Regions from separate parts of the Pseudoxanthomonas sp. 134C1 genome, predicted to be linked through region 3. Evidence: predicted binding sites of a transcription regulator. Region 3 holds the regulator's gene; each other region holds the start of a gene.
What was found. Region 3 encodes HrcA, which represses chaperone genes, less so after heat shock. Its sites were predicted from a motif close to TTNGCACTCNNNNNNNNNGAGTGCNAA; they were not measured.
Positions count from the first base shown of each region.

Region 1 (5,964 bases), on a different contig from region 3:
GTGATCATCAGGCCGGCGATGGATGCGGCGTTCTGCAGCGCGGTGCGGGTGACCTTGGTCGGATCCAGGATGCCGAACTCGACCATGTCGCCGAACTCGCCGTTGGCGGCGTTGTAGCCGAAGTTGCCCGAACCGTCCTTGACCTTGTTGACGATCACGGAGGGCTCTTCGCCGGCGTTGGTGACGATTTCGCGCAGCGGGGCTTCCATCGCGCGCAGGGCGATCTGGATACCGTGGGTCTGGTCTTCGTTGATGCCCTTCAGGCCTTCGATGGCGGCCTTGGCACGGATCAGGGCGACGCCGCCGCCCGGGACCACGCCTTCCTCGACGGCCGCACGGGTGGCGTGCAGGGCGTCTTCAACGCGCGCCTTCTTTTCCTTCATCTCGACTTCGGTGGCGGCACCGACCTTGATGACGGCCACGCCGCCGGCCAGCTTGGCCACGCGCTCCTGCAGCTTCTCGCGGTCGTAGTCCGAAGAGGTCTCTTCGATCTGCGCCTTGATCTGCTTGATGCGCGCTTCGATGGCGGAGGTGTCGCCGGCGCCGTCGATGATGGTGCTGTTTTCCTTCGAGACCTGCACCTTCTTGGCGCGGCCCAGATCCTTGATGGTGGCCTTCTCGAGCGACAGGCCCACTTCCTCGGAGATCACGGTGCCGCCGGTCAGCACGGCCATGTCTTCCAGCATCGCCTTGCGACGGTCGCCGAAGCCCGGAGCCTTCACGGCCACGACCTTGACGATGCCGCGGATGGTGTTGACGACCAGGGTCGCCAGCGCTTCGCCTTCCACTTCCTCGGCGACGATCAGCAGCGGCTTGCCGGCCTTGGCCACGCCTTCCAGCACGGGCAGCAGGTCACGCACGTTGGAGATCTTCTTGTCGTGCAGCAGGATGAACGGGTCATCCAGGTCGGCGGTCATCGACTGCTGGTTGTTGACGAAGTACGGCGACAGGTAGCCGCGGTCGAACTGCATGCCTTCGACGACGTCCAGCTCGTTGTCCAGGCCCGAGCCTTCCTCGACGGTGATCACGCCTTCCTTGCCGACCTTCTTCATCGCGTCGGCGATGATGTTGCCGATCGACTCGTCGGAGTTGGCGGAGATGGTGCCGACCTGGGCGATGGCCTTGTCGTCGGCGGTGGGCTTGCTGATCTTCTTCAGCTCGGCCACGGCGGCGATCACGGCCTTGTCGATGCCGCGCTTCAGGTCCATCGGGTTCATGCCGGCGGCGACCGCCTTGGAACCTTCGCGGATCAGCGCCTGCGCCAGCACGGTGGCGGTGGTGGTGCCGTCACCGGCGTTGTCGGAGGTCTTGGAAGCGACTTCCTTGACCATCTGCGCGCCCATGTTCTCGAACTTGTCGGCCAGTTCGATTTCCTTGGCGACGGAGACGCCGTCCTTGGTGATGGTCGGGGCGCCGAAGCTCTTCTCGAGCACGACGTTGCGGCCCTTCGGGCCCAGGGTGGCCTTGACGGCGTTGGCGAGCACGTTGACGCCGCGCACCATGCGCGAACGGGCGTCTTCGCCGAAACGGATATCCTTGGCAGCCATTGCGATTACCTCAATTCAAATAGGGGTTGGAAAAAGGATGCGGAGTCCGCGGCTCAGCCGAGGATCGCGAAGATGTCGTCTTCCTTCACGACCAGGTAGTCGGTGCCGTCCAGCTTCACTTCGGTGCCGCTGTACTTGCCGAACAGGACCTTGTCGCCGACCTTGACCTTCGGGGCGCGCACATTGCCGTTGTCCAGGACCTTGCCTTCGCCGACGGCGACGACTTCGCCCTTGATCGGCTTCTCGGTGGCCGAGTCCGGAATCACGATGCCGCCAGCGGACAGCTTCTCTTCTTCCATACGCTTGATGACCACGCGGTCGTACAGCGGCTTGATATTGCTCATTTCAATCCTCTTTAAGTGATTGATTGGACTGGGAAAGGGGCGGCGATGTTAGCACTCGGGACGTATGAGTGCCAGCAACGCGGGCAAACGAATCCCGGCGAACCGGGATTGCACCGAGATGGGGCCCGGCCCGGGCCTTTCAAGAGCCGGCCTCGGAAAAAGTTTGGACCGGGGATCAGGGAGGCGTCTGCGATAATCGTGGGCCTATGTCCGTCCTGATCGCCTTCTGCACCTGCCCCGACGCCGACAGCGCCCGCCGCCTGGCCGGGACGCTGGTGGAAGAACGGCTGGCGGCATGCGTGAACCTCCTGCCCGGCATGACCTCGGTCTACCGCTGGCGGGACGCGGTGGAAACCACCGACGAGGTCCAGCTGATCATCAAGACCACCGCCGCGCGCCTGCCGGCGCTGGCGGCCCGGCTGGCCGAACTGCATCCCTACGAACTCCCCGAACTGCTGGCGGTCCAAGCCGCCGCCGGCCTGCCCGCCTATCTGGCCTGGGTGACGGCGGAAACGAGCGAGCCCCGAGAGGAATCCTGACCGATGACGTGGTTGTCCCGCCTGCTGGCCCTGGGCCTGCTGTCCCTCGCCTGCGCCGCGCAGGCCCAGATCCGCCCGCAGGACCTGCCGCCGGTCGACGAGGTGTTCGTTCCCAGCGTGACCGCGCCCAGCCGCGACCGCATCGAGGTCAACTGGAAAATCGCCGACGGCTACTACCTGTACCGGCATCGCACCGGGGTCGAGGTGAGCGCCGGCGGTTTCACCGCCAAACCGCTGCAACTGCCCAAGGGCAAGGCTTACCGCGACGAGTTCTTCGGCGACGTGGAAACCTACCGCGGCAGCCTGATCGCGGTGCTGCCCGGCCAGGCCGGCGCGGACACCGATACGGTCACCCTCAAGGTCAAGTACCAGGGTTGCGCCGACGCCGGCATCTGCTATCCGCCGCAGGTCCGCAGCCTCACCGTGAATCTGCCCGGCGGCGCGCCCGCGCCGGCCGCGAACGACACCGGCGGCTTCGTGCCGCTGGGCTCGCTGACCGGAGGCGGCTCGTCGCTGCTGGGTGGCGGCAAGGGCGCGGTCGATGCCGCGCCGTTGCCGCAGGATCGCGCCTTCGCGGTCGAAGCCATCGCCTTCGACGGCAATCAGCTGCTGCTGCGCTTCACCCCGGCGCGCGGCTACTACGTCTACCGCGATCGCACCTCGATGGCGCTGGAAGGCGCGCCCGGCATCGGCCTGCAGAAGCCGCGCTGGCCCAAGGGTCAGGCCTACCACGACGAACACTTCGGCGACGTCATCGTCTATTTCGACCAGGCCGAAGTGCCGGTGCCGCTGAACCGCGAACATGCCAAGGCCGCCAAGACCACCCTGCGGGTGACCTTCCAGGGCTGCCAGACCGGCGGCATCTGCTATCCACCGATGACCCGCCGGATCGCGCTGTCGATTCCGGCCGGCAAGGTGACGACGGCCGCCGAAGCCGCCGCCGGCACGGAAGCGCCGGCATCGCCGCCGGCGGCGAATGGCGCGGCGGTTGCGGATACCGCCGACACGGGCGCATCGACCACCGAAACGCCCGCCGCCCCCGACGCGGCCGCTTCCGGCACCACCGCCACCGACGTGCCACGCACCCTGCCGCCGGAAGACGCGCTGCGACGCGCCTCGGGCACGCCGACCAGTCTGTGGCTGGCGCTGCTGCTGGCGCTGGGCGGCGGCCTGATCCTCAACCTGATGCCGTGCGTGTTGCCGGTGCTGTCGCTGAAGGCGCTGTCGCTGGCCGGCGGCGATCGGCCGAAGGCGCGCGCGCTCTGGTACACCGCCGGCGTGCTGCTGAGTTTCCTGGCGGTCGGCGGCGCGGCCATCGCCCTGCGCGCGGCCGGGCAGGCGCTGGGTTGGGGCTTCCAGTTGCAGCAACCCCTGGTGATCGGCGTACTGGTGTATGTGGTGTTCGCGGTCGGCCTGAGCCTGTCGGGCGTGTTCGCCGTGGGTTATGGACTGGCCGGCACGGGCGACGGATTGACCCGCAGGCACGGTCCGGCGGGTGATTTCTTCACCGGCGTGCTGGCGGTGGTGGTGGCCAGCCCGTGCACCGCGCCGTTCATGGGCGCCGCGCTGGCGTTCGCGTTCGCCGCGCCGGTGCCGCTGGCGCTGCTGGTGTTCCTGATGCTGGGCGTCGGTCTGGCGCTGCCGTTCCTGCTGATCGGCTTCGTGCCGGCGCTGGCCAACCGGCTGCCGCGCCCGGGCGCGTGGATGGAAACGCTGAAGAAGGCGCTGGCCTTCCCGATGTATCTGACCGCGGTGTGGCTGCTGTGGGTGCTGGGCCGCCAGCGTGGCATCGACGCGGTCGCGCTGGTGCTGGTCGGCCTGGTGCTGCTGGCGGTGGCGGCGTGGTGGCTGCAGCGCCTGCGCTGGCGCGCCGCGCCGGTACAGCGCGCGCTGGCCGTGCTGGTGCTGGCCTCGGCCGTGGCGCCGCTGGTGATGGCGCATCGCCTGCCGCCGCCGGAACGCGCCGCGACCGTCGAGACCCGGGACAGCGTGGCCTTTTCGCCGGAACGACTGGCCGCGTTGCGCGCCGAAGGCAAGGTGGTGTTCGTCGACATCACCGCCGACTGGTGCGTGACCTGCAAGGCCAACGAAAAGACCGTCCTGGATCGCGCCCCCTTCCGCAAGGCGCTGGCCGACGCCAACGGCGTGCTGATGCGCGGCGACTGGACCAATGTCGATGCCACCATCACCGCCTATCTGGAACAGCACGGCGCGGTCGGCGTGCCGCTGTACGTGGTGTATCCGCGCAACGGTGGCGAGGGTGAAGTGCTGCCGACCGTGCTGACCCAGTCGATGATCGAGGACGCGCTGGCGAGGGCCGCGCGATGAAGGTCACCCCCGCGCGCGTGCTGTGGGTGGCGGTGGCCGCCGGCGCGCTCGGCCTGTTGGCCAGCCATGCCTTCGACAGCGGCTGGCTGTGGCGCACCGAACCGGGTCAGCAGGCATTGCAGACCGTCGTCAACGCGACCGCGCCCACACCACCGCCCGGCGTGGCGCCCGCGAAGGTGGGCGATCCGATGCCGAAGATCGCCCTGCCCGGCCCCGACGGCAAGACCCTCGATCTGGCGCGCTATCGCGGCCGTCCGCTGCTGATCAATGTATGGGCGAGCTGGTGTGGTCCCTGCATCAAGGAAATGCCGGAACTGGATCGCTTCGCCCGCGAGCAGGGCAGCGATGGCGTGCAGGTGATCGGCCTGGCGCTGGACACCGAGGAAGGCGTGAACGACTTCCTCGCCAAGGTACCCGTGCAATATCCGATCCTGCTGGACACACCCGGCCCGGCCGACAGCAGCGTCTGGCTCGGCAACGCCAAGGGCGTGCTGCCCTACACCGTGCTGGTGGGCGCCGACGGGCGCATCCTCAAACAGAAGATCGGGCCGTTCGTGGAAGGCGAGATCACCGGCTGGGCGGGCAAGCACTAAGCTTTGCCTTCCCCTTTTAGATTAGAGGGGGACCGAGGGGGATTTGCTCCTTCTTCCAGCACCACGCAAATCCCTCGTCACCCGCTGACCCTCTACTTCAACACCGCCTGCACATCCACGATGCCGACTCCCGGCACCTGCCCCAGCCACTGGTCGAACCACGGCTTGTGCGAGGCGCCCACGATGTTCAGCACGCGCAGACCGGGCCGATCGCGGACGGTCTCCAGGATGTTGGCGACCATGCGCAGGTTGCGGATTTCCCAGCCGTTGACCCAGATCTGCGGATAGTGCTGCGGCGACCGGGCGCGCAGCGGACCGCGCAGATTGTTCTCGGCATAAATCCACGACACTTCAGGCTGGTTGATGTAGCGATACAGCGGCAGCAGATCCGGTGCCCGCATCAGGCGGTCCTGCTCGGCGATCGCCTGTTCCAGCCGGGTGCGATCGGTTTTCCACGCGGCCATCACCGCTTCGCCGAAGGCCTTGGTGTCCGCCAGCTGGTGGCTGTCACCGGTGTGATCGTCGATCGGATGCACGCGCTCCAGCCCCAGGGTCGCTGCCAATCGCGCGCCGATCTGGAAACTCTCGTTGTTGCGCGTTTCCAGTTCCCGCA
Region 1 covers NZ_JBYMTH010000008.1:100,071-106,034, reverse strand. Annotated here, with positions in the region: gene groL (chaperonin GroEL) at 1-1,547, opposite strand, end outside; gene groES (co-chaperone GroES) at 1,601-1,891, opposite strand; gene cutA (divalent-cation tolerance protein CutA) at 2,098-2,430, shown strand; gene AC3DEZ_RS15010 (protein-disulfide reductase DsbD family protein) at 2,434-4,758, shown strand; gene AC3DEZ_RS15005 (TlpA family protein disulfide reductase) at 4,755-5,351, shown strand; gene AC3DEZ_RS15000 (DUF5694 domain-containing protein) at 5,444-5,964, opposite strand, start outside.
Region 1: the regulator HrcA is predicted to act here: its motif matches at 1,940-1,966, upstream of groES (co-chaperone GroES).

Region 2 (5,964 bases), on a different contig from region 3:
GCGAAACACCCGGGGCGCGCATTGTGCAGATGCAGGTAATCCACTTCCTCGCGCTGGAGGAAAGCCTCGATGGTCTGGATCAGTTGGGTACCCTCCACGACTTCGGATCCCTGCATCCAGCCACTGGCATCGTAGGCACGCACGGACAGCAGGCGGCGCAGGAACGTATCGGGAATCCGGTCCACGAACACCGCCGCCTGGGTGGCTTGTTCACGCACGAAGATCGGGCCACCGGCCCGATAAGGCCCGGCCACGTCATGATGCTGGAAGGGCAGCAGCAACAGGGTTTCCCCCGCGCGCGCGTTATCCAGCGAGACACGGCACGGGAAACCGCGATCGTTGTCCGCGACCACGCGCCGGATGGCCTGCATGTCCAGGCTTGCGTCATCCAACGGCCACAGGTGGGCGAACAAATCGGGGGAAAGACCGGCTATGCGGTATGACATGGAGGACTCCTGCGAACGGGTGGACAGAGTCTCCGGAAGAGCGTGGCGCCGCCATCCGATTCTTGCGCGAAAAAGAAAACGGCCCCGTTTCCGGAGCCGTCTTCATCGCGTCACGCACACCTCGTCAGGAATGCCGTGCTCAGGCGGCAAACAATGCCTTCATCTTCTTGAGCGCATTGGCCTCGATCTGACGGATGCGTTCGGCGGAAACACCGTACTCGTCCGCCAGTTCCTGCAGCGTGATCTTGCTGTCCGCATCCAGCCAGCGGCGCTTGACGATGTCGCGCGAACGCTGATCCAGACCGGCCAGGCCTTCGCGCAGCAGTTCCAACTGGTTGTCTTCACTGTCGGCACGCTCATAGGCCTGCGACGGATCCTCGTCTCCTGCCATCAGGTAGTTCACCGGTGACGGCGGCGCGTGTTCGTCGTCTTCGTCACCCGGCGCGTCGAAGCCGATATCACGACCGGACAGGCGCGATTCCATTTCCAGCACCTCGCGCTCGGACACATTGAGGTCCTTGGCAACGGCGCTGACTTCCTCCGCGTTCATCCAACCCAGGCGGGTCTTGGACTTGCGCAGGTTGAAGAACAGCTTGCGCTGCGCCTTGGTGGTCGCGACCTTCACGATGCGCCAGTTCTTCAGGATGAACTCGTGCATTTCCGCCCGGATCCAGTGCACCGCAAAGCTCACCAGGCGGACGCCCATGTCCGGATCGAAGCGCTTCACCGCCTTCATCAGGCCGATGTTGCCCTCCTGGATCAGATCGCCCAGGGGCAGGCCGTAGCCGTTGTAGCCACGAGCCACGTGCACCACGAACCGCAGGTGCGAATGCACCAGTTCACGGGCGGCGTCCAGGTCTTCGTCATCGCGGTAACGACGGGCGAGCGTCTGCTCGTCATCGACCGTCAGCACCGGAATCTGGTGCACGGCGCCGATGTAGGCCTCGAGCGAACCGAGGGCGCTGGGGATGGGGAGGCTGTTGGCCACCAGGGCGGTGGCGGAGGAGTTCTGGCTCATGAGGGTCATCTTAGCAGTCGGGTTGTTCGACTGCTAACCGGTAAAAGAGTTCCCCATCATCCCGGCAATGGAACGATGGAGGGAAGACGTTCAGCTTTCGTACGGCAAACGGGAACAGTGCGGCACATGCCCCAAAAGTAATCTCACGCACGAATTTATCTTGTCGAATCAGTCACTTGAACTTCAGCGAGAACGCCATTGCTTCGTGCCCGGCGCGGACCAGGCGATCGGGCCAGGACAGAGGCCAGGTCCGCGCCGGCCAACGGCCGGGCGAACAGGTATCCCTGCAGCAGGGTTACGCCGTGCCGGGCTAACGCATCCGCCTGCGTCCAGTTTTCCACCCCTTCGGCCACCACATCCAGGTCCATGCGCTCGGCCAGATCCAGGATGGTCCGCAGGATAGGCGTCATCCGCCCAGGCGCCACCAGCCGGGCGACGAATCCGCGATCGATCTTCAGCCGGTCTGCCCGCAGTTCCTGCAGGTGGCCAAGATTGGAATGCCCCACGCCGAAATCATCCAGTGCAATCCGTACGCCCATCCGCCGGACTTCGTCCAGCACGGCGTGCACGGCGGCATCGGCATCCACCCCTTCGCGCTCGGTCAGTTCCAGGACCAGGCCGATTCTGCCCGGCGGAAACGCTGCCAGGAAGCGCTGGCATTGTTCGGGCAACCAACGCCCGGTGAGGTGTGCGGGCGTGATGTTGAAAGAGATATGGAAGCTGGCCGGCAGCAGCGGGAGCATGTCAGCGAGTTCGCCCGCGGCCTGCTCCATCAACTGCGCCGTCATCGGCAAAATGAGGTCGGTCTGTTCCAGGCTGGGCATGAAACTGTCCGGGGTCAGCAATCCACGGGACGGGTGTGCCCAACGCGCGAGTACTTCCAGGCCGGCCCATTCCATGTCGGCCGCGCGCACCAATGGCTGGTAGTAGGAAATGAACTCGCCTTTCTGGATGGCCCGCTCGAATTCCCTGGGCAAGCCATGCCGGCGCCGTAGAAAGAGATGAGCCAGATATCCTGCGGGAATGCCGGCGAGAAGTGCCCACAGAACCGGAGCACGGAACAGTGATCCGGGCAACGCCGGTTTCCCGGCAAACGGGGTCGAGGCAAGCGCCATTGGATACCGCGACGACGCCGTCACGCTTGCATCGTTCACCTGCCCGGCTATCCCTGGCCGCAGGCGTCCATCACTCCCTATCTGCATGTCAGCCACGCGCCATGTCATCCTGCCGGCGGCATCCTCGGATGCACCGCCCTGCCAGACATGCAGGGCATCCATGACCGCGATGACCTGCTGCGATCCCAGGGTCAACCGATACAGCAGTAGGGGGCGATCAGGGGCGACCGCATTGCCGTCGATCAGTGCCAGCGTTTCATGGTCGGGCCAGAACGATGCCGGGCTGGCGATCACGTCACCGGACAACGTGCTGCAATACACCACTCCTTCGCGTGCCAACAACAGGGAGCGTACCTGCGGTACCACCGCCGCCCAGAGACGCAGGGCATCGATCACGTCCGCGCAGCGACCGTCAGCCAAAGGCATTGCCTCACCGGCTGCGGCGTGAACGCCATCGAGCATCGTTTCCAGTTGCATCAGCGCCCGCTGCCGCTCCTGAAGTGCCTCGTTGTCGGCGTGCAGGGTGTCCCCACGGAACCAGAGAAGCACCAGCAAGCACGGCACCGTGACCGCCAGCAAGATCAGTCCCGCATGGAATGCATGCCGTCGGAAATGCCAGCGAGCACACCATTGGCCCACCGTGAGCCCGCCATGCACCCCACCCCACCATCCCGCTGGAGGACGGCCTGTCGGTTCGACTTTGGCGCGTAAGGCATGCATGACTCGGGAAAGGGAACCACTTTGTGTCGCGCACCTGACTGGTGCGGAGACTCCCACGTCGATGGTGCACACCGGAGGTATGCCGCTGGCCGGGGACGTGAGAGATTCGATCGCGAACTCATGTCGCGGACGGTAATGTCGCCCAAAGTGATTCCGTGCAGGAATCGGACATTTCTGAAAAGGATCGCAGAAGGACAACCGTTCACGGCTACCTAGCCGTACGGCCCGCTATCTGTGCAACCGGATGGCTCCATGAGCGCTCAAGACATCACGCCAGCTCATCACGCATCGCTGCCTTTCCCGCTGATGAATAAGCTGCAACGCCCTGCATCGAGTCGCGTCATCCAATCTGGTAGCGGAAAGAGTCGGCCGCCGTACATCTGTCGGCTCCATGTTGACACGCTGAAATCGTCGCGCGCCCTTCTGCAGGGAGGGCGCGCTTGCTCATCTGGAGCGTCGACTCACTGCGGATCAGGTGGACCGTTCCCCCCGAGCCTCGCGCCATCATGGCGAGCGGCCGGCTTCCCATTTCCTGCCAGCAAGCTGGAACACATCGACCGCCACCGGGGCATCCAGCGCGGTGGCGGCCGGATGTGCGCCTAGTGCTTGGGCTTTGTCTGCGCGGCAGCCTCCACCGCACGCATGATCCGTAGCAGATTGCCGCCCCAGATGGCACGGACGTCTGCTTCGGTATAGCCCTCCTTCAAGAGGCGTTCCGTGATCCTGGGCAGGGCCGATACGTCTTCCAATCCCTCCACGCCACCGCCGCCATCCCAGTCCGCGCCGATTCCCACATGTTCCGGCCCCGCCACCTTGAGGATATGCAGCAAATGCCGCATGTAGTCTTCGAATGTGGCTTTGGGTACCGGGAAGCGCTGGTCAATTTCCGCGCGTTCCTTCAGATAGGCCTGAATCCTGGCATCGTCCCGACCGCTTTCATCACCGTATTTCTCAGAGAGTGCCTCAAGTGCGGCTTCGCGCTTGGGATTCTTCGGAATGGAAATCAGGTAACCACCGTAGGCATTGACATGGATGACGCCGCCCTTGGCGGCAAGCTTGCGAATGCGGGCATCATCGATGTTGCGCGGGTGATCGAACACGGCGTCGGCGCTGGTGTGCGACAGCACAATAGGCGCCTTTGAGAGTTCGAGTAGTTGGTCAAACACCAGATCACTGGCGTGCGACGCGTCCAGGATCAGCCCCAGTCGATTGGCATCAGCCACCAACGCCTTGCCCTTCGGACTCAGGCCATTCCACTGCGGTCCAGCCGCGTCGGTGGATGAATCGCCGAAGTCATTGTTTTTCACGTGGGTGACCCCGAGCATCCGCAGGCCAAGCTTTTGGTAGAGCTCCAGCAGGCTCGGATCGCTCGCCAGCGGCGAAGCGTTCTCCATGCTGACGAAGGAAACTCGTTTGCCGGATGCAGCGATGCGCTCTGCATCGGCGGCACTCAAGGCCAGCTCGAAATCCGCCGCATTGGCCGCGAGCATCTCTCTGATTTCGGTCAGGCGCACCAAACCGTGATCGCGTGCCTCCCGATTGCCGGCTTCGTCGCGCGCGCCTTGCTCGGTGTAGATCACCCAGAAACCGCCATCCAGCCCGCCTTCCTTCATCCGCGGCAGATCCACCTGTGATTGATCGCCTTCGTGGTCATGCCGGTCCCGGATACTCCAGCCGGGGCGCTGGAAATTGGCCGGCGTGTCCAGGTGGGTATCCAGCACAAGGGCGGACTCATGGATCTGGCGCGCCTGCGCCGGAGTGGCTCCCGCCTTGTCGGCAGCCCATGTGGGCGCCGCCAGTGACATGCCTAGGACGATGGCCAGAACACGTTGCTTCATTCCCCTGATCCCCGAAGTGTTAGGAAACTCCGATTGTTGGCGATCAGCGGGCAAGAAAAAACCCCCAGCCAGTTGGCTGGGGGTTTAGGGGTAAAGCCCCTGGCGATGACCTACTCTTGCATGGCTTAGGCCACACTACCATCGGCGCAGCTGCGTTTCACTTCCGTGTTCGGGATGGGAACGGGTGGGACCACAGCGCTAATTTCACCAGGGAGACGGTTGGAGCGTCGCCATCCGAAGGGATGAGGCGCCTGTCTCACATAGGGTCTTGTGACGTAGCGGGCATTGGATTCTCATCGACGTTGCCGTCGAGTCCAAGGCCACTTGAGGTTATATGGTCAAGCCGCACGGATCATTAGTATCAGTTAGCTCAACGCCTTGCAGCGCTTACACACCTGACCTATCAACCACGTAGTCTACATGGTTCCTTCAGGGGGCTTGTGCCCCGGGAAGTCTCATCTTGAGGCGCGCTTCCCGCTTAGATGCTTTCAGCGGTTATCGCTTCCGAACATAGCTACCCGGCAATGCCACTGGCGTGACAACCGGAACACCAGAGGTTCGTCCACTCCGGTCCTCTCGTACTAGGAGCAGCCCCTCTCAAACTTCCAACGCCCATGGCAGATAGGGACCGAACTGTCTCACGACGTTCTGAACCCAGCTCGCGTACCACTTTAAATGGCGAACAGCCATACCCTTGGGACCGACTACAGCCCCAGGATGTGATGAGCCGACATCGAGGTGCCAAACACCGCCGTCGATATGAACTCTTGGGCGGTATCAGCCTGTTATCCCCGGAGTACCTTTTATCCGTTGAGCGATGGCCCTTC
Region 2 covers NZ_JBYMTH010000007.1:216,671-222,634, forward strand. Annotated here, with positions in the region: gene AC3DEZ_RS14510 (DUF1203 domain-containing protein) at 1-446, opposite strand, end outside; gene rpoH (RNA polymerase sigma factor RpoH) at 586-1,464, opposite strand; gene AC3DEZ_RS14520 (EAL domain-containing protein) at 1,620-3,128, opposite strand; gene AC3DEZ_RS14525 (dipeptidase) at 3,899-5,137, opposite strand; rRNA gene rrf (5S ribosomal RNA) at 5,235-5,349, opposite strand; rRNA gene AC3DEZ_RS14535 (23S ribosomal RNA) at 5,472-5,964, opposite strand, start outside.
Region 2: the regulator HrcA is predicted to act here: its motif matches at 1,475-1,501, upstream of rpoH (RNA polymerase sigma factor RpoH).

Region 3 (5,964 bases):
TCGAAGCGGGCCAGCGACTTGTTGAAACGGGCCTGTTCGCGCTCGCCCTGCAGCACGTGCACGGTCACCGCGGACTGGTTGTCCTCGGCCGTCGAGAAGGTCTGCGAAGCCTTGGTCGGGATGGTGGTGTTCTTCTCGATGATCTTGGTGAACACGCCACCCAGGGTCTCGATGCCCAGGCTCAGCGGGGTCACGTCCAGCAGCAGCACGTCCTTTACATCACCGGCCAGCACGCCGCCCTGGATCGCGGCGCCCAGCGCCACGGCCTCGTCGGGGTTGACGTCCTTGCGCGGTTCCTTGCCGAAGAACTCGGCCACCGCCTGCTGCACCTTCGGCATGCGGGTCTGGCCGCCGACCAGGATCACCTCGCCGATCTCGCTGGCGCGCAGGCCGGCGTCGTTCAGTGCGATGCGGCACGGCTCGATGCTCTTCTTGATCAGGTCTTCCACCAGCGCTTCCAGCTTGGCGCGGGTCAGCTTGATGTTGAGGTGCTTCGGACCGGAAGCGTCGGCGGTGATGTACGGCAGGTTGACTTCGGTCTGCTGCGAGCTGGACAGCTCGATCTTGGCGCGCTCGGCGGCATCCTTCAGGCGCTGCAGGGCCAGCGGATCCTTGCGCAGGTCGATGCCCTGGTCCTTCTGGAACTCTTCGACCAGATAGTCGATGACGCGCTTGTCGAAGTCCTCGCCGCCCAGGAAGGTGTCGCCGTTGGTGGCCAGCACCTCGAACTGCTTCTCGCCGTCGACGTTGGCGATCTCGATGATCGACACGTCGAAGGTGCCGCCGCCCAGGTCGTACACGGCGATCTTGCGATCGGTGCCGTCGGCCTTGTCGAGGCCATAGGCCAGCGCCGCGGCGGTCGGCTCGTTGATGATGCGCTTGACGTCCAGGCCGGCGATCTTGCCGGCGTCCTTGGTGGCCTGGCGCTGGCTGTCGTTGAAGTAGGCCGGCACGGTGATGACCGCTTCGGTCACCGTCTCGCCCAGGAAGGCCTCGGCGGTCTTCTTCATCTTCTCCAGGATGCGCGCGGAGATTTCCTGCGCGGACAGCTTCTTGCCGTCGGCGGTGGCCACCCAGGCGTCACCGTTGTCGTGCTGGACGATGGAATACGGCACCAGGCCGATGTCCTTCTGCACTTCGGCGTCGGTGAATTTGCGGCCGATCAGGCGCTTCACCGCGAAGAAGGTGTTCTTGGGGTTGGTGACGGCCTGGCGCTTGGCCGAGGCGCCCACCAGGACTTCGCCGTCCTTGGTGTAGGCGACGATGGAGGGGGTGGTACGGTCGCCTTCGGAATTCTCGATGACGCGTGCCTTGCCGCCTTCCATGATCGCCACGCACGAATTGGTCGTGCCCAGGTCGATGCCGATGATCTTGCCCATTGTCGGGTTCGCTCCCTAAAAGTGTCTGTCTTGGTCCGGCGCTGGGCCGGGGATGGTCTGGATGTGGGGTCCGGCCGGCGCGGTTCAAGCGCCGCCGGCCCGGGCGTTCAGTCCTGCCTCGCCACCACCACCAGCGCGGGGCGCAGCAGGCGGTCGTTGAGCAGGTAGCCCTTCTGGAACACCTGCACCACGCTGCCGGGCGCGGCGCCGGGAACGTCGGCCTGGCTGATGGCCTGGTGGTGTTCCGGGTTGAACGGGGCGCCGACCGGATCGACCACGGTCAGGCCGTTGTCGCCGGCAACCTTGAGCAGTTGCTTGTAGGTCAGTTCCAGCCCCTCGCGCAGCGGATTGGCCTCGCCGCCGGCCGCGGCCAACCCGGCGTCCAGGCTGTCGAAGACCGGCAGCAGGTCGCCCAGCAGGCGTTCGTTGGCGAATTTGCGCGCCATCTCGATGTCGCGCGCCACCCGCTTGCGCTGATTCTCCAGGTCCGCCCGCTCCAGCAGCGAGGTGGCCCGCAGCTGGTCCAGCTCGTTGCGGAGCGTTTCCAGTTCGGCGATCAGGGGGTTGTCGGCTTCTTGCGGTTCGGGCGTCTGGCCCAGTTCGGAATCGTGTTCGTTTTGGCTCATCTCGGGTCCCGTCGCGGCGGTTCCTGCCGCATGACAGGCAACTTATTGGGCCGGGCTGTCCGGATTCAAGGCGGCCCCCAGCGCATCGGCGGCCGCCTGCACCACCGGAATCACCCGGTCGTAGGCCATCCGGGTCGGGCCGATGACCCCCAGCACCCCCAGCACCTGCCCGCCGGCCATGTACGGCGCGGTGACCACCGAAACGCTGTCGTGGCGGGCCAGCCCGGTGTCCTCGCCGATGAAGATGCGCACGCCCGGGGCGCGCAGGGTGCGCTCCAGCAGCTGCAGGATCTCCCGCTTGCGGGCGAAGGTCTCGAACAGGTCGCGCAGGCGCTCCAGGTCGGACAGATCCTGCACGCTCATCAGCCGGGTCTGCCCGGCCAGCACCACGTCGTCACCCGGCGGCGCCAGCGCCTGTTCGGCCAGATCCACCGCCTCCGCCAGCAGTCCTTCCATCTCGCTGCGGGCCGCGCGAAGCTCCCGCAGCAGGGTGGCGCGGATGTCGGCCAGCGGGCGCCCGGCGAAATGGGCATTCAGATAGTTGGCGATCCGCTCCAGCTCCGAGCGGTCGTAGACCCGCCGCGGCTCGATCACCCGGTTCTGCACATCGTTGTCGGCGAACACCAGGATCGCCATCACCCGGCGCCCGTCCAGCGGCACGAAATCGATGTAGCGGAACGCGAACTGCTCGCGCCGGGGCGCACTCACCACCCCGACGAAATGGGTCATCGCCGACAGCAGCTCGGAGGCGTTGCCCAGCAACGCCTGGGTGCCCGCCCCGGCTGGCAACTCGGCGCGCAGGCGGGTGATCTCGCCCTCGCCCAGCGACTTCACCTGCACCAGACTGTCCACGAACACCCGATAGCCCTGGGCGGTCGGCACCCGCCCGGCGGAGGTGTGCGGCGAGCTCAACAACCCCACTTCCTCCAGCTCGGCCAGGATGTTGCGGATGGTCGCCGGGCTGACGTCCAGACCGCCATGGCGGGCCAGGGTCTGCGAGCCGACCGGTTCGCCGTCGCGGATGTAACGGGAGATCAGCGCCCGCAGCAATTGGCGGGCGCGGGGGTCCAGCGGGGTGTCGGCGGATGCGGCCATCATCGACGAATAGATAGCGGTATCGCCCGGCGACCGCAAGCATTGAAGTGACTTCCGGCCACTTGGCGACGGCTGGCGGATGCGGGTCAATGGCCATCCCTCCGGTTCCTCCCGCCGCCATGATCTATCTGCTGTTCAAACTGTTGCACGTCGTCGCCGTCGTGCTGTTCCTCGGCAACATCACCACCGGCGTGTTCTGGGTCCGCCACGCCGCCCGCCACCGTTCCCCGCCCCGACTGGCCGAGGCGATGGCGGGCGTCATCCGCAGCGACCGGGTGTTCACCGTGCCGGCGGTGCTGGTGATCATCGCCAGCGGCGGCCTGGCGGCCTGGCAAGGCGGCTGGCCGGTGCTGCGCACCGGCTGGATCGCCTGGGGCATCGGCCTGTTCGTGCTGTCCGGATTGGTGTTCGCGGCGCTGGCTCCGCTCCAGCACCGCCTGCGGGTGCTGGCCGGTCGCGAGGACATCGGCTGGGACGACTGCGCTCCCCTGTTGCGGCGCTGGAACCGCATCGGTGTCGCCAGCCTGCTGCCGGCCTGGCTGGCGCTGGCCGCGATGGTGCTGAAGGTGCCCGCGTAGGGCTGTCGCGGTTTCTGCGACGGCCCCCGCCGATGCTGCCGCCGCGTGCCATGCGCGTCATGGCTGGCCCTTACAATACGTGCATGCTCAGACACCTCGCGATCAAGGATTTCGCCGTCGTCCGCGCCACCGAACTGGAATTCGGCCCCGGCATGACCGTCATTTCCGGTGAAACCGGCGCCGGCAAGTCGTTGCTGGTGGATGCCCTGGGCTTCCTGTCGGGCCTGCGCGCCGACAGCGGCGTGGTCCGCCACGGCGCCGAGCGCGCCGAACTGTCCGCCGAATTCGCCATCGAGGCCAACGCGCCGGCGCTGGCGTGGCTGCGCGAACAGGAGCTGGACGACGAACTGGCCTGCCAGCTGCGCCGGATCATCCGCGCCGACGGTGGTTCGCGCGCCTGGATCAACGGCCGCAGCGTCACCCTCGGGCAATTGTCGGATCTGGCCGGACGGCTGGTGGAAATCCACGGGCAACACGAACACCAGGCGCTGATGGACAAAGCCAGCCAGCGCGAGCTGCTGGATGGCCACGCCCGCAACGCGGCCGAACGGCAGGCGGTGGCGGCGGCCGCGGCGCGCTGGTCCGAGCTGCTGCACGAACGCGACCACCTGTCCCGCCAGGGCGATGTCTCCGATCGCATCAACTATCTGGAACACCAGCTCGGTGAACTGGCACGCGAGGACCTCGCCCCGGCCAGCATCGAGAACTTGGTCGCGGGTCATCGCCGCCAGGCCCACGCCACCGGCCTCATCCAGGCCTGCGAAGCGGCGCTGACGCGTCTGGGCGGGGACGAATCCCCGTCGTTGTCGCGCCAGCTGCAGCAGACCCGCGGCGAACTGGCCCGGCTGGCGCAACACGAACCGCGGCTGGCCGAGATCGACGGCATGCTGGAAAGCGCGAACATCCAGATCGACGAGGCGCTCGGCCTGCTTGGCCAGGTCCGCGACGATCTGGACGCGGATCCGGAGCAATTCGAGGAACTGGAACAACGGCTTGGCCGCATCCACGACCTGGCCCGCAAGCACCGCACGACCCCGGACGATCTGGCGCGGGTACGCGACACCATCGCCACCGAACTGGACGGTCTGCGCGGCGCCGGTGAGCGCCTGCTCGGCCTCAACAAGGAGATCGAGGCCGCCCGCGACGCCTGGAAGACCAGCGCCGCCCGGTTGACCCGCAGCCGCCAGCGCGCCGCGCGCGAACTGGGCAAGACCACCACCGCCCTGATCGGCGAACTGGGCATGGGCGGCGGACGGTTCGAGATTGCGCTGGAGCCCAACGAGGGGGACCGCCCGGATCCGGCCGGCGCCGAGCGGGTCGAATTCCTGGTCGGCGCCAATGCCGGCCAGCCGCCCCGGCCGCTGCGCAAGGTCGCCTCCGGCGGCGAGCTGTCGCGCATCTCGCTGGCCATCGAGGTCGCCGCGCTCGGTGTGGACACGGTGCCGACCATGGTGTTCGACGAAGTCGACTCCGGCATCGGCGGCGCGGTCGCCGACATCGTCGGCAAGAAGCTGCGCGCCCTCGGCGCGCAGCGGCAGGTGCTGTGCGTGACCCACCTGCCCCAGGTGGCCGCCCAGGGCCATGCCCACTACCGGGTCAGCAAGGCGCCGGTGGACGGCATGACCCAGAGCGCGGTGGAAGTCCTGACCGCCCGCCAGCGCGAAGAGGAACTGGCACGCATGCTGGGCGGCGTCGAGGTCAGCAAGGAAGCCCACGCCGCGGCCAAGCGGCTGCTGGCCGACGTCGCAGGCTGAGGATTCCGATCACGGCCAGCTCTTTTCGAGTCTTCCCCCCATCGCGATGGGAAGCCTCGGGCGGGCAGGAACGTTCGCGGCCGGGAGGCCGCTCGCACGTACGGGTTGACGGCTGGATCAGCGCTTCTTGCGCACGTACAGGACCAGCGAATGCTCTTCCAGCAGGTAACCGTGCTTGGCGGCGATTTCGCGCTGGAGCTTCTCGATTTCCGGGCTTTCGAACTCGATGATCTTGCCGGTGTCCACGTCCACCATGTGGTCGTGGTGACCACCGCGATCCAGTTCATAGACGGCCTGGCCGCCCTCGAAGTTGTGCTTCAGCACCAGCCCGGCGGCTTCGAACTGGGTCAGCACCCGGTACACCGTGGCCAGGCCGATTTCGTCGCCGTGCTCGAGCAACTGCCGATAGATGTCTTCGGCACTGAGGTGGTGCTGTGCGCTTTTCTGCTCCAGCAGTTCCAGGATGCGCATCCGCGGGTGGGTGACCTTGAGGCCAACCTTGCGAAGTTCTTGGGATTCCATATCGGCGTCT
Region 3 covers NZ_JBYMTH010000005.1:102,480-108,443, forward strand. Annotated here, with positions in the region: gene dnaK (molecular chaperone DnaK) at 1-1,379, opposite strand, end outside; gene grpE (nucleotide exchange factor GrpE) at 1,487-2,005, opposite strand; gene hrcA (heat-inducible transcriptional repressor HrcA) at 2,048-3,100, opposite strand; gene AC3DEZ_RS11720 (DUF2269 family protein) at 3,190-3,678, shown strand; gene recN (DNA repair protein RecN) at 3,762-5,432, shown strand; gene fur (ferric iron uptake transcriptional regulator) at 5,550-5,954, opposite strand.